2 regions of the Paenibacillus phoenicis genome follow, and region 2 is predicted to be linked to the other one. Evidence: predicted binding sites of a transcription regulator. Region 2 holds the regulator's gene; the other holds the start of a gene.
What was found. Region 2 encodes LexA, which represses DNA repair genes until DNA is damaged. Its sites were predicted from a motif close to CGAACATATGTTCG; they were not measured.
Positions count from the first base shown of each region.

Region 1: U9M73_RS03350 (YhjD family protein) is a predicted target of LexA. The motif match lies at 979-992, and genes of this name have one in related genera.

Region 1 is NZ_JAYERP010000001.1:708,567-713,781, forward strand. Features, by position in the region: gene U9M73_RS03340 (hypothetical protein) at 1-108, shown strand, start outside; gene U9M73_RS03345 (hypothetical protein) at 291-506, shown strand; gene U9M73_RS03350 (YhjD family protein) at 528-959, opposite strand; tRNA gene U9M73_RS03355 (tRNA-Leu) at 1,122-1,206, shown strand; gene U9M73_RS03360 (alpha/beta hydrolase) at 1,394-2,737, shown strand; gene U9M73_RS03365 (LacI family DNA-binding transcriptional regulator) at 2,825-3,793, shown strand; gene U9M73_RS03370 (helix-turn-helix domain-containing protein) at 3,880-5,215, opposite strand, start outside.
Region 2 is NZ_JAYERP010000001.1:1,413,938-1,419,152, reverse strand. Features, by position in the region: gene U9M73_RS06660 (methionine gamma-lyase family protein) at 1-596, shown strand, start outside; gene U9M73_RS06655 (MerR family transcriptional regulator) at 679-1,089, shown strand; gene glnA (type I glutamate--ammonia ligase) at 1,113-2,450, shown strand; gene U9M73_RS06645 (hypothetical protein) at 2,616-2,771, shown strand; gene lexA (transcriptional repressor LexA) at 2,891-3,517, opposite strand; gene U9M73_RS06635 (LysM peptidoglycan-binding domain-containing protein) at 3,833-4,093, shown strand; gene U9M73_RS06630 (DUF896 domain-containing protein) at 4,272-4,445, shown strand; gene U9M73_RS06625 (hypothetical protein) at 4,458-4,988, shown strand; gene U9M73_RS06620 (HAD family hydrolase) at 5,035-5,215, shown strand, end outside.

The DNA of each region.
Region 1 (5,215 bases), 710 kb from region 2:
CAGTTCAGCCCGCAACAAGTAGGGTATTTGGAGCAAAGAGTCATGTCGGCCAAAGTGCTTGATTTCTGGTTTGAAACGAATGACAGCAGGGAGCACGCTTCGCGATAATCCCCTGCGCAAGGTCCAAAGCGACCTGATACTGTCCGGTGCTGCACCGGCTGCTTAAAGCATTCAAAATGATCGAAGTCCCGCTGGTTCGCCGGCGGGGCTTTTTCTTGCATTTCCCTAAGGCGAAGGATGGACGGGACCTGCAACTGTTGTATAATGATTCCCAGGAGGTGGGGTATCCGATGATCTCGGATGAATTATTGGACCAATACCGGCTGTCCGGAGAAAAAATACGCGTCGTACGCGACGGCCTTCCGGAAAACGACGTGCGGGGAATCGTCGTAGCTTGGGACGACACGCATGTGTTAATCCGCAAACCGAACCGCAACGTGGTGAAGCTGGACCGCAATTACATTTATCAGCCTGCGAAAGAGCCTAGAATTTCGCCGGTGGATTAAGATATGAGGGAAAAGGGGAACTTAAGGAAGGAGATGTGCCTTGAGGTTCCCTTTTTCCATGCGTTCTCTCCGGGACGAACCTGCCGCCTGGGCGGTTCCGTTCAAATAAGCGCGCATCCGGGAGGATACCTCCTGTTGCAGGCCGGCCCACAAAATCCTCATCTTTCCGCGATAGCCCCGGCAACGGTATTCCGCCTGAATGCCGTTCTCATCCTGGTGAATGCGTTCGATAGCGATGTTCCGCTCGCGGAGATTGCCGTGGATTTCCGAGAGAACCAGCGCCGCTCGCCGCTCGCCGTTGCGGATGAGTTCAACGTAAGCTTCGGGGCTCTTCAGCAGCCCGCTTTGCTCGAGAATTCGGGCGTCCCTTTGAAATACTTTTTGCAAAAAACCAAGCAGCAACGCGCTCTTGATCAGCGCGAGTTCCTCTTCCTTAATGCCGGGAACGGCCATAGGTCAACACCTCTTTATGCGAACTTATGTTCTTATCATAACCCAATAGATTATTTTTAATCAAGGGGGCTTATCCGAAAGTTGGGCATTGACTTTTTTGGGTTGGACGTGGTATGATCTATCTTGTCGCTGCAAAATATGATTTTGTACGATACCGATTATGCGGTCGTGGCGGAATTGGCAGACGCGCACGGTTCAGGTCCGTGTGGGCTAACCCCCCGTGGAGGTTCGAGTCCTCTCGACCGCATTGATTTTAACGAAGAAGAGCTTTTGATTTGCCTTTAGGGTGAATCAGGAGCTTTTTTTGTTTCATTTTGTGGGGAATCGCGTTGACAAATCGAAAAAGCTAGCCTAATATCGATTTAAACTTAAACGTATAAGTTATAGAGCTTAATCGTTTAAGTTGAAATTGTCTATCGAAGGGGTGACTAGGAATGGGAGCGAAAATCGTCACACTTGCCAACGTGCACTCCAAGCTTTTGGGGAATTCGCGGGAGGTTTACGTCTATTTGCCCCCTTCTTATGCGGAGTCGAAGAATCGTCGGTACCCGGTGCTTTATGCGCAGGATGGACAGCATATGTTTGCGTCCGACGCGAAGGGAGATTCGTGGGAAATGCATCAAACGGCGGAGCGGTTAAGCCGGGAAGGCCGGATGGAAGAAGTGATTATCGTAGCCGTCTCGTCCATTTCGGATCAACGGGGCTCGGAGTATTTTCACAATCATCCGGGAGTTCGGGAAGCTTTCCATACGACCTGTAAGGGGGAGTTGTACGAAAGGTTTCTCATCGAGGAGCTGAAGCCGATGATCGATGCTAGGTTTCGTACTTTGACGGATCGGGAGCATACGGCGATCATCGGTTCGTCCGCGGGGGGACTTGTCTCGTATCATATCGCGTTTCGCCGGCCGGACGTATTCGGGCAGGTGGCGATCCTGTCGCCATTTCTGGTGCATGCGGTGGTGAATAAGCAAGGGGACGGTACGAACAAACAGGAGCCGCTGATCGAACAAAAAGTATACCATTCCTTCCCGGTGAAACCGCCGTCGTTGCGTGTTTGGGTCGATATCGGAGGAGCGGAAGGGCTTATCATGCCTCGTCACGTACGGGCGTTTGTGGATGAAATGATCGAAAGCGGCTTTACGCCGGGCGAGGATTTGATGTTTTTGCTCGACGAGACGGCAGGCCACTCCCAAGCCGATTGGGCAAGACGGTTGCATCGTCCGCTGATGTATCTGTTTGGCGAGATTGGACGCCCTTGCAGCCTGAGGCTGGCCGGGAGAAGGCAAGTCGGGCTAGAAGGATACCGGGTTCGGCTGTATCCGAAGGTGACCTATGACACGGGCTTCGAAATGAGTTTACTCACGGCGGAATATAAGGTGGACTGTCCGGAAGTGTTGACGGTGGGATCCAACGGCTTGATTGTTCCGCTAGCCTCAGGGAAGGCCGACGTAGCGGTTCAATTCGGCGGCCTTACAGGAACGGCAAACATAGAGGTGATTCCGGAATTATCCGATCACGTGCAGGTCGAAATCAGCGTGACCGTTCCTCCGTCTACCCCGGCGGATGCTCAAATCCATGCGGGGTTCGAAATCCCGAAAGTTCGGGACGGTTTCTACCAGGGAAGCTTTTTGCTGCCCAGAGATCTGGCGTTTGATGTGAAGGTATCCCGGGGCTTTGGTTGCCATGAGCGCAGAAAAACGAGTCGACGCTTCGACACCTCCGAGCCGGTTCGTCTGCATTTCAATGTGGAGGAATGGGAGGATGATTCAACTTCCTGATTCTATGCGGGACAAGTCAGTAGCAGTTGCCTTCAGGGATATGCTGTCATCCTACCAGAGTGCTAGTGAATCGATGAGGTGTTAGATGTGAAAAAAGCAACGATGAAAGACATCGCCCGTGAAGCGAAGGTTTCGGTGGCGACGGTCAGCTACATTTTAAATAACGTAGACAACCAGAAAATTACGGAAGAAACGCGTTGCCGAGTGTTGGAAGCCGCGAATAAGCTGAATTATATCCCAAGTCTTGCGGCACGTTCGCTTGTCCGGGGTAAATCCGGCATGGTAGCCTTGCTCTTTAGCCGCGGCGAGCGGGACGGGGTATGGAAGCAGCTGTATTACGGCAGGTTGGCCGAACGGATGGAAGCGCTCTGCAAGCAGGCAGGTTATCACCTGCTCGTGCTGGGGATGGACGCTGAGCGACCCAATCCAGAGATCATCCGGCAGCGGGAGGTGGATGGGGTGCTGTTGGCCGGAGTAAAGCAGGAAGTATTCCGGGACATCTCCATCCACTTTAGCTTTGGGGTGCCGATCGTGCTGCTCGACACCCCTATAGACGATCCGCTGTTTCATAAAGTTGTGATTGATTACCGGAAGGCGTTCACCTTATGGAGAGAGCGATCGGCCACTAGCGAACGGCGCTTTTTGGTGCTGGACGACTTCACGAACGAGAACACGATGAAGACGATCATGGATGCGGCTCAGCTCGAACCGAAAGCGGTTTTCGTGCTGACAGCCGATAACGTGGACAAGCTGCCCGATTTTTTGGCGCGGTTTCAAGGGGGCAGCGGGATCGTGGTAAATGAGTTTGTTGGCATGATCGTTGCGAATGCCTCACATGGAATGGAGCTTGAGTTGACCGTCCTCTGTACGAGCGGATGTCCTGAACTGCTGTCTCCCGCGGTCCGCAAGTTAACTTCGGAAAGAAATCGGGGACAGGTTGAAGTTGCTTTTGAGATCATGCAGTTTTATATCGAATCAAAGGATAAGGCCTCCCAAAAAGTGAGCTCCAAAACCGAAGCGGGATATGAAGAGTATGTTTTGATCCCGCTGCAGTGAGTGTGTTTCCATTCAGGGGCACGCCCCTCTATCATACGGGATAATCCTGCAAAAGCCCCCAGCCAACGAACACTGCACACGCGGCTTTAAATCGATTTCCGAATGTTCCCCGGCGAATGCGCAGACTCAGCTTCCCGATACTGCCCCGGCGTCATACCCTCTACCTTTCGGAAGGAACGGATAAAGTTCTGCGAGTTGTTGTATCTCAGCTTGGCTGCGATCTCCTTGACGGGCATTTCCGTGTTGCGCAGCCATTCTTTGGCCATCTTGAAGCGGTACATCGTGAGGTATTCGCTGAAGGAGTAGCCCGTTTCTTTCCGGAAAATGCTGCTGATGTAGTTCGCGTTGTAATGAAGACGGGCGGCGCAAGCCTCCAAGGTCAGATCCGTGTCGTACTCGTGGTGAATCAAATCGATAATCTTCTCCGAAATGTTCTGGTATTGGGCGTTTTGCCGGTTATTAAAGATGCGGATCATCGGTTGAATGACCGTCGTCCAGAACCAATCCTCGATTTCCGCTTTGGTGTGCAGCCCCAGCATCTCTTCAAATAATGAGCCGCTGCCTGCAGGCCGGATCTGGTGCAAGGCGATCCCCGCTTCCTGCATCATCACCAGCAGATTGTTCAGCAGGCGGGTCAGCGGAATTTGATATTCCTGCGGCGACAGCTCCTGGCTAAACAAGGAGTTAAACAACCGCGCGTTCACTTCCTTGGCTTTCTCCGTTTCCGCCAGCTTGATGGCGTCTAGCAGCTTGCTTTCCTTATGCGTCGGGTAATTGACGTTCAGGACATGCTTGCCGGAGTTGAGGTTCTCGTATTGAATAATGACCCCGGTCCCCAGCTTCATTCGATATTTCAATGCTTCCATCCCTTCGCGGTAAGCGATGGGCAGCTTCGCGATAGACTGGAATGGCAGGCTTAAGCCAATGCTGACATGGACCTTCAGGCATTGATGGATTTCGTGCTGCAGCTTCTCCGTCCAGGCATAAACGGCTTGGCGAAACGAATCGGGCCCCTCTTCAGGACTTCCGATCAACGTCACGATCGTCTGATCCATAATCACGGGAGTGAACCGGCTTTGGGGATCCAGCAGTTCCTCGATGATATTTTGCGCGGCGAACAGAAGCAGGTTGAGATCCTTTTTGGCATAGGCCGAATCCTCCGTAAAATCCAGGGCTAAGGTGAATACCGCCATCGTTCGCCAAGCGTGGATCTGCTCCTGGTAGCCGTATTGTTCAAGCTTCTCCAGTAATTGGCTTTTGGTGTAATGCCCTTGGTACGCTTCAATCAAGGAAAAAGCCCGCACTTGTCGGATATGCTGACGAACTTCCGTTTCGAGCTGCGATTTGGACTGGAACAAACGATGATACTCTTCGCCAATGAGCTCAAATTCATCGGCATGCCCCCGGCGGACATCGGTTTTG
Region 2 (5,215 bases):
GAGCCGATTTGATTGCTGGCTCGCTGATTAAAAATCCGGGTGGCGGCTTGGCGGAAACTGGAGGATATATTTGCGGAAAGCAGGACCTGGTCAAACTCGCATCCAACCGATTGACTGCACCGGGCATTGGCGGTGAGGTAGGGGCGATGCTGGGAACGACGCGAGGCATTTATCAAGGCTTATTTTTGGCTCCAACCATCGTAGGACAAGCCATTAAAGGCTCCATCCTGGCTGCGGCATTGTTTGAGCGGGCAGGATTCCGAAGCCGGCCGGCTTGGCAGGATCGGCGTACCGATCTGATCCAGGCGATTGCCTTTGACGCCCCGGAACAATTAATTGCGTTTGTCCAGGGGATTCAGCGGGCAGCCGCAGTGGACGGCCATGTCGTGCCCGAGCCTTGGGATATGCCAGGCTATGATCACCCGGTGATTATGGCAGCCGGGACGTTTATTCAGGGCGGGAGCCTGGAATTGTCTGCCGATGCTCCGATTCGTGCGCCATATATTGCGTATATGCAAGGCGGTTTGACGTATTCTCATGTTAAATTTGGCCTACTCACCGCACTTCAGACGATGAAAGACCGCAACTTGTTGTAAGTTATCCTAACATATCTATTGACATGTTAGGATAACTAACATATGATAAGGTCATGATATTCTAACTGGAAGGTTGATAGCGATGAGCGAGGAAATTCGCAGAAATATGGCCTTGTTTCCTATTGGTATCGTCATGAAACTTACGGATTTAACGGCAAGACAAATAAGATATTACGAGCAGCATGAATTGATTGTACCCGCACGTACCTCGGGAAATCAGCGGATGTTTTCCTTGAATGACGTCGAGCGGTTACTGGAAATCAAGAGTCTCATCGATAAAGGTGTCAATATCGCGGGGATCAAGCAGGTCATGAATCCGATGTCTCGGGAGTCCCAGGATGCGACAGTCATCACGAAGGACACGGAGGAGAAGAGAAAGGAAATGACGGATTCCCAAATCTACCGGATGTTGAAGCAACAGCTGGTGTCAGGGAGCAAACCGGGACAAGTTTCTTTGCTCCAAGGCGAGTTGTCTCGGTTTTTCAAAAAATAATCTAAACGTTGGGAGAGGTTAGGGTGAGTAACACGCAATACACCAAAGAGGATATTTTACGTATCGCTAAGGAAGAAAACGTACGTTTTATCCGTTTGCAGTTCACGGATTTGCTGGGAACGATCAAGAATGTGGAAATCCCGGTCAGCCAATTGGAAAAAGCGCTGGATAACAAAATGATGTTTGACGGTTCTTCCATTGAAGGGTATGTCCGTATCGAGGAATCGGATATGTATCTTTACCCGGATCTGGACACTTGGGTAATCTTCCCTTGGGTGACCGAGGATCGCGTTGCACGTTTGATTTGCGATGTATATATGCCTGACGGAACTCCGTTTGCCGGCGACCCACGCGCGATTCTGAAACGTGCGCTCAAGGAAGCTGAGGAAATGGGTTACACCGCAATGAACGTTGGTCCGGAACCGGAATTCTTCCTGTTCAAAACCGATGATAAAGGCAACCCTACAACCGAGTTGAATGACCAAGGCGGATACTTCGACTTGGCTCCTACGGATTTGGGCGAGAACTGCCGCCGCGAAATCGTATTGACCCTGGAGGAAATGGGCTTTGAAATCGAAGCTTCTCACCACGAAGTGGCACCAGGTCAGCATGAAATCGACTTCAAATATGCTGATGCGATCAAAGCTGCAGACCAAATCCAAACCTTTAAGCTGGTCGTTAAGACGATTGCCCGCCAGCATGGACTGCATGCAACGTTTATGCCGAAGCCGCTGTATGGCGTGAATGGCTCCGGGATGCACTGTCACCAATCGCTGTTCAAAGGCAATGTCAATGCATTTTATGACGAAAACGATGAGTTGGGCTTGAGCAAAGAAGCACGTCATTATATGGCCGGCATTCTGAAGCATGCCCGCGCATTCGCCGCGATCACGAACCCGACCGTGAACTCTTATAAACGTCTCGTGCCTGGGTATGAAGCCCCTTGTTATGTGGCTTGGTCCTCGAGTAACCGCAGTCCGATGATTCGGATTCCGGCTTCCCGCGGTCTCAGCACCCGGATCGAAGTGCGTAACCCGGACCCGGCTGCTAACCCATACTTGGCTCTGGCCGTTATGTTGAAAGCCGGACTGGATGGAATTAAGAAAGAGCTGCCGCTGGTTGATCCGGTTGACCGCAACATCTATGTGATGTCTGAAGAAGAGCGGGTGGAAGAAGGCATCCCAAGTCTGCCAGCCGACTTGAAAGAAGCGCTCGGCGAATTGCTCCGCAGCGAAATTATCAGCGAAGCGCTCGGAGATCATGCGCTGACTCACTTCTATGAACTGAAAGAGATCGAATGGGATATCTTCCGGACCCAAGTTCATCAATGGGAACGCGATCAATATATAACGTTGTATTAATCGGTGTTAACAAGCCAAGCCAGCACCCGGCAATTCAAGCGGGGTGCTGGCTTTTTTTTATTGAAACGGATGATGAATGAATAACAGTTTTTGGATTTCGAAACCATGCCATGATTTATCCTGAATTGGGACAACTTATAGGTATAAATAAGGAGGTTAATGTAGATGACAGTAACCGAATTAAAAAGATACCAACGTCGGCGCTATCGGTTAAAGCAATGGTGGATCACGGAGCGTTCGGGGCTAGGCTGGGGCACACGCGGTCGCCGAGACAAAAACGGCTACCATCCCGTGAGCTTCCTGAATCTCGAATGGGAATAGGAGGGGGAAGTCATCAAGTTCTCTAAAAGTAAACGAGGACGAAGCCGATGTCACCCCATCGCTTCGTCCTGCTCGGATTTCGTATCTTCGTTTCGCCTTCTATTAAGGAAGAGTTCGGATTAGTGCAGGTCGCGGAACAAGCCGATGACCTTGCCCAAGATGGTTACATGTTTCAAACGAAGCGGTTCCATCGTCGAATTCTCCGGCTGCAGGCGAATATGGTCACTTTCTTTATAGAACGTCTTGACCGTTGCCTCGTCATCCTCCGTCATGGCCACAACGATATCACCGTTGTTCGCCGTCTGCTGTTGGCGGACAATCACATAATCCCCGTTATGTATTCCAGCTTCGATCATGCTGTCGCCAACCACGGAAAGCATAAAGATGTCACCATCAGCTGCATAGTGCTCTGGCAGCGGAAAATAATCTTCAATATTCTCTGTCGCTGTGATCGGCACGCCTGCGGTGACCTTCCCAACAATAGGAACGCGGGTCACGCTGTGCGCAAACAAATTGTAATTCTCCGATTCCTCTTGACCCAGCAATTCAATGGCGCGCGGTTTCGTCGGGTCGCGGCGGATGAAGCCTTTCTTCTCCAGACGGTCCAAATGGCCGTGAACGGTGGAACTGGAAGCCAATCCGACGGCTTCACCGATCTCTCGGACCGAAGGAGGATATCCCTTAGCGCGTACTTCGTTGCGAATAAACTCAAGAATGGCCTGTTGCCGGCTCGATACCTTAGACATTTACGGATCAACCCCATTTAGTAACGTTTGGAAAAATTATAACATAGAACTGCCGTTCGTACAAACATTAGTTCTAAATAGTTTGGGAGACGAGAACTATTTCCGAAAAAAACAGGAACAACTGTTCGAAAAAACTATTGAATCAAACAAGTGTTCGTGTTATATTGATTACATTAACACAGAACACTTGTTTGGAGTGATGGTGAAATGTTGAGATATAGTTCTTATCAAAGCATCTATGAACAACCTTCTTTTCGTCGCCCTGTGAAGAGAAGTTTACATATGAACGTCTTCCTTAAGAGTAGATTGTCCAAAATGGCCCTGCTTTTAATCATCTTCAGCATCACATGTACTGGAATGGTACAAGCCTTTGCTGCTTCTTCGGATAGCTCTGAGGGAGCAAATCGGCCGGAATATGTCGTGGTTATGCCAGGGGATACGTTATGGGAAATTGCCGTGGCACATAAGCCGCAGGGCCTGGACACAAGGGTCTATGTTCAGAAGCTGATCCGGACGAACGGGCTGAGCAGCAGCGAGATTCAAGCCGGGGATACGTTGATGTTGCCGAGCAGATAATTGATGCTTACAAAGATCATGATCAGAGGTTTACCGATTCATTCGAACAGAGCTTGTTCCAAGGTATTCCGGCAGGGGTTGCCGCGCCTTGACAAGCTCTTTTTCTCATGTCAAAGTAAGAATTAATGCCCTGTGAGACATCATGGGAAGCATAGTATATAAAGAAGCAGGTGGAATTATGGATATTGATGCTTTGGTTAAGCGGATTAACGAGCTGGCTCGCAAAGCGAAACAAGAAGGATTATCGCAAGATGAGATCTTGGAAAGAGCCCAGCTTCGGGAAACGTATCTGCAAAACGTTCGCAGAAATTTTCGGCAACAGCTCGAGTCAATCGAGATTGTAGATAAATAGGGAGGAACAGGTATGGGGTCGTTTGACCGAAAAGTAGAACGCAATCAACGAAGAATGTATAAGAAAGGCAAAGGTCCCAATGTCGGACAAGGGACGCGGAACCCTCGTACTTCGCTTGGAGCAAATGGGGAAGGCGACGTATTTAAAGGGCGGAATTTCATTTTGCCTACCGCCTTGGTTCTGTTAGCTCTGCTGTATGCCATCGTCGGGTTGATCGGTAATACAGAGGAAGTGAACTCGGTATTGTTCTGGGCGACGATCTTTTTGTATTTCGTACTGGCCCTGGTGATCTTCCTGCGTAAGCCATATTTGCGCGTGAACAAGAGCTGGCTGTACACTTCGAAGTTTAACCGCGACCGGATGCTGGATGCCGGTAACATCAGTAAGATCAAGGTGAGCCGGAACAAAATCGTCATTGAACCGAAGACGCGGGAACCGAAGTGGGTGTTCTACCGCACCCGCAACCGTTTTGATACGGAAGCGATGGCTGCGCGCCTGCAGTTGTATGCTGACACCCATCATGTGAAGCTGGAGAAGGAATAATCCTTTTACAATACACTTGCGATATGAATGGAGAGGGTTGGGACGAATGACGATCAAGGCGGTATGTTTTGACCTGGATGACACGCTGCTCTGGGATGAACGGAGCGTAAAAGAAGCCTTTGCTGCAACGTGTGAAAGCGCTGCGTCTAAGATTAATGGATTAAACCCCGAGCAATTGGAAGAAGCCGTACGCCGGGAAGCGCGGGGGCTGTATGAATCCTACGAAA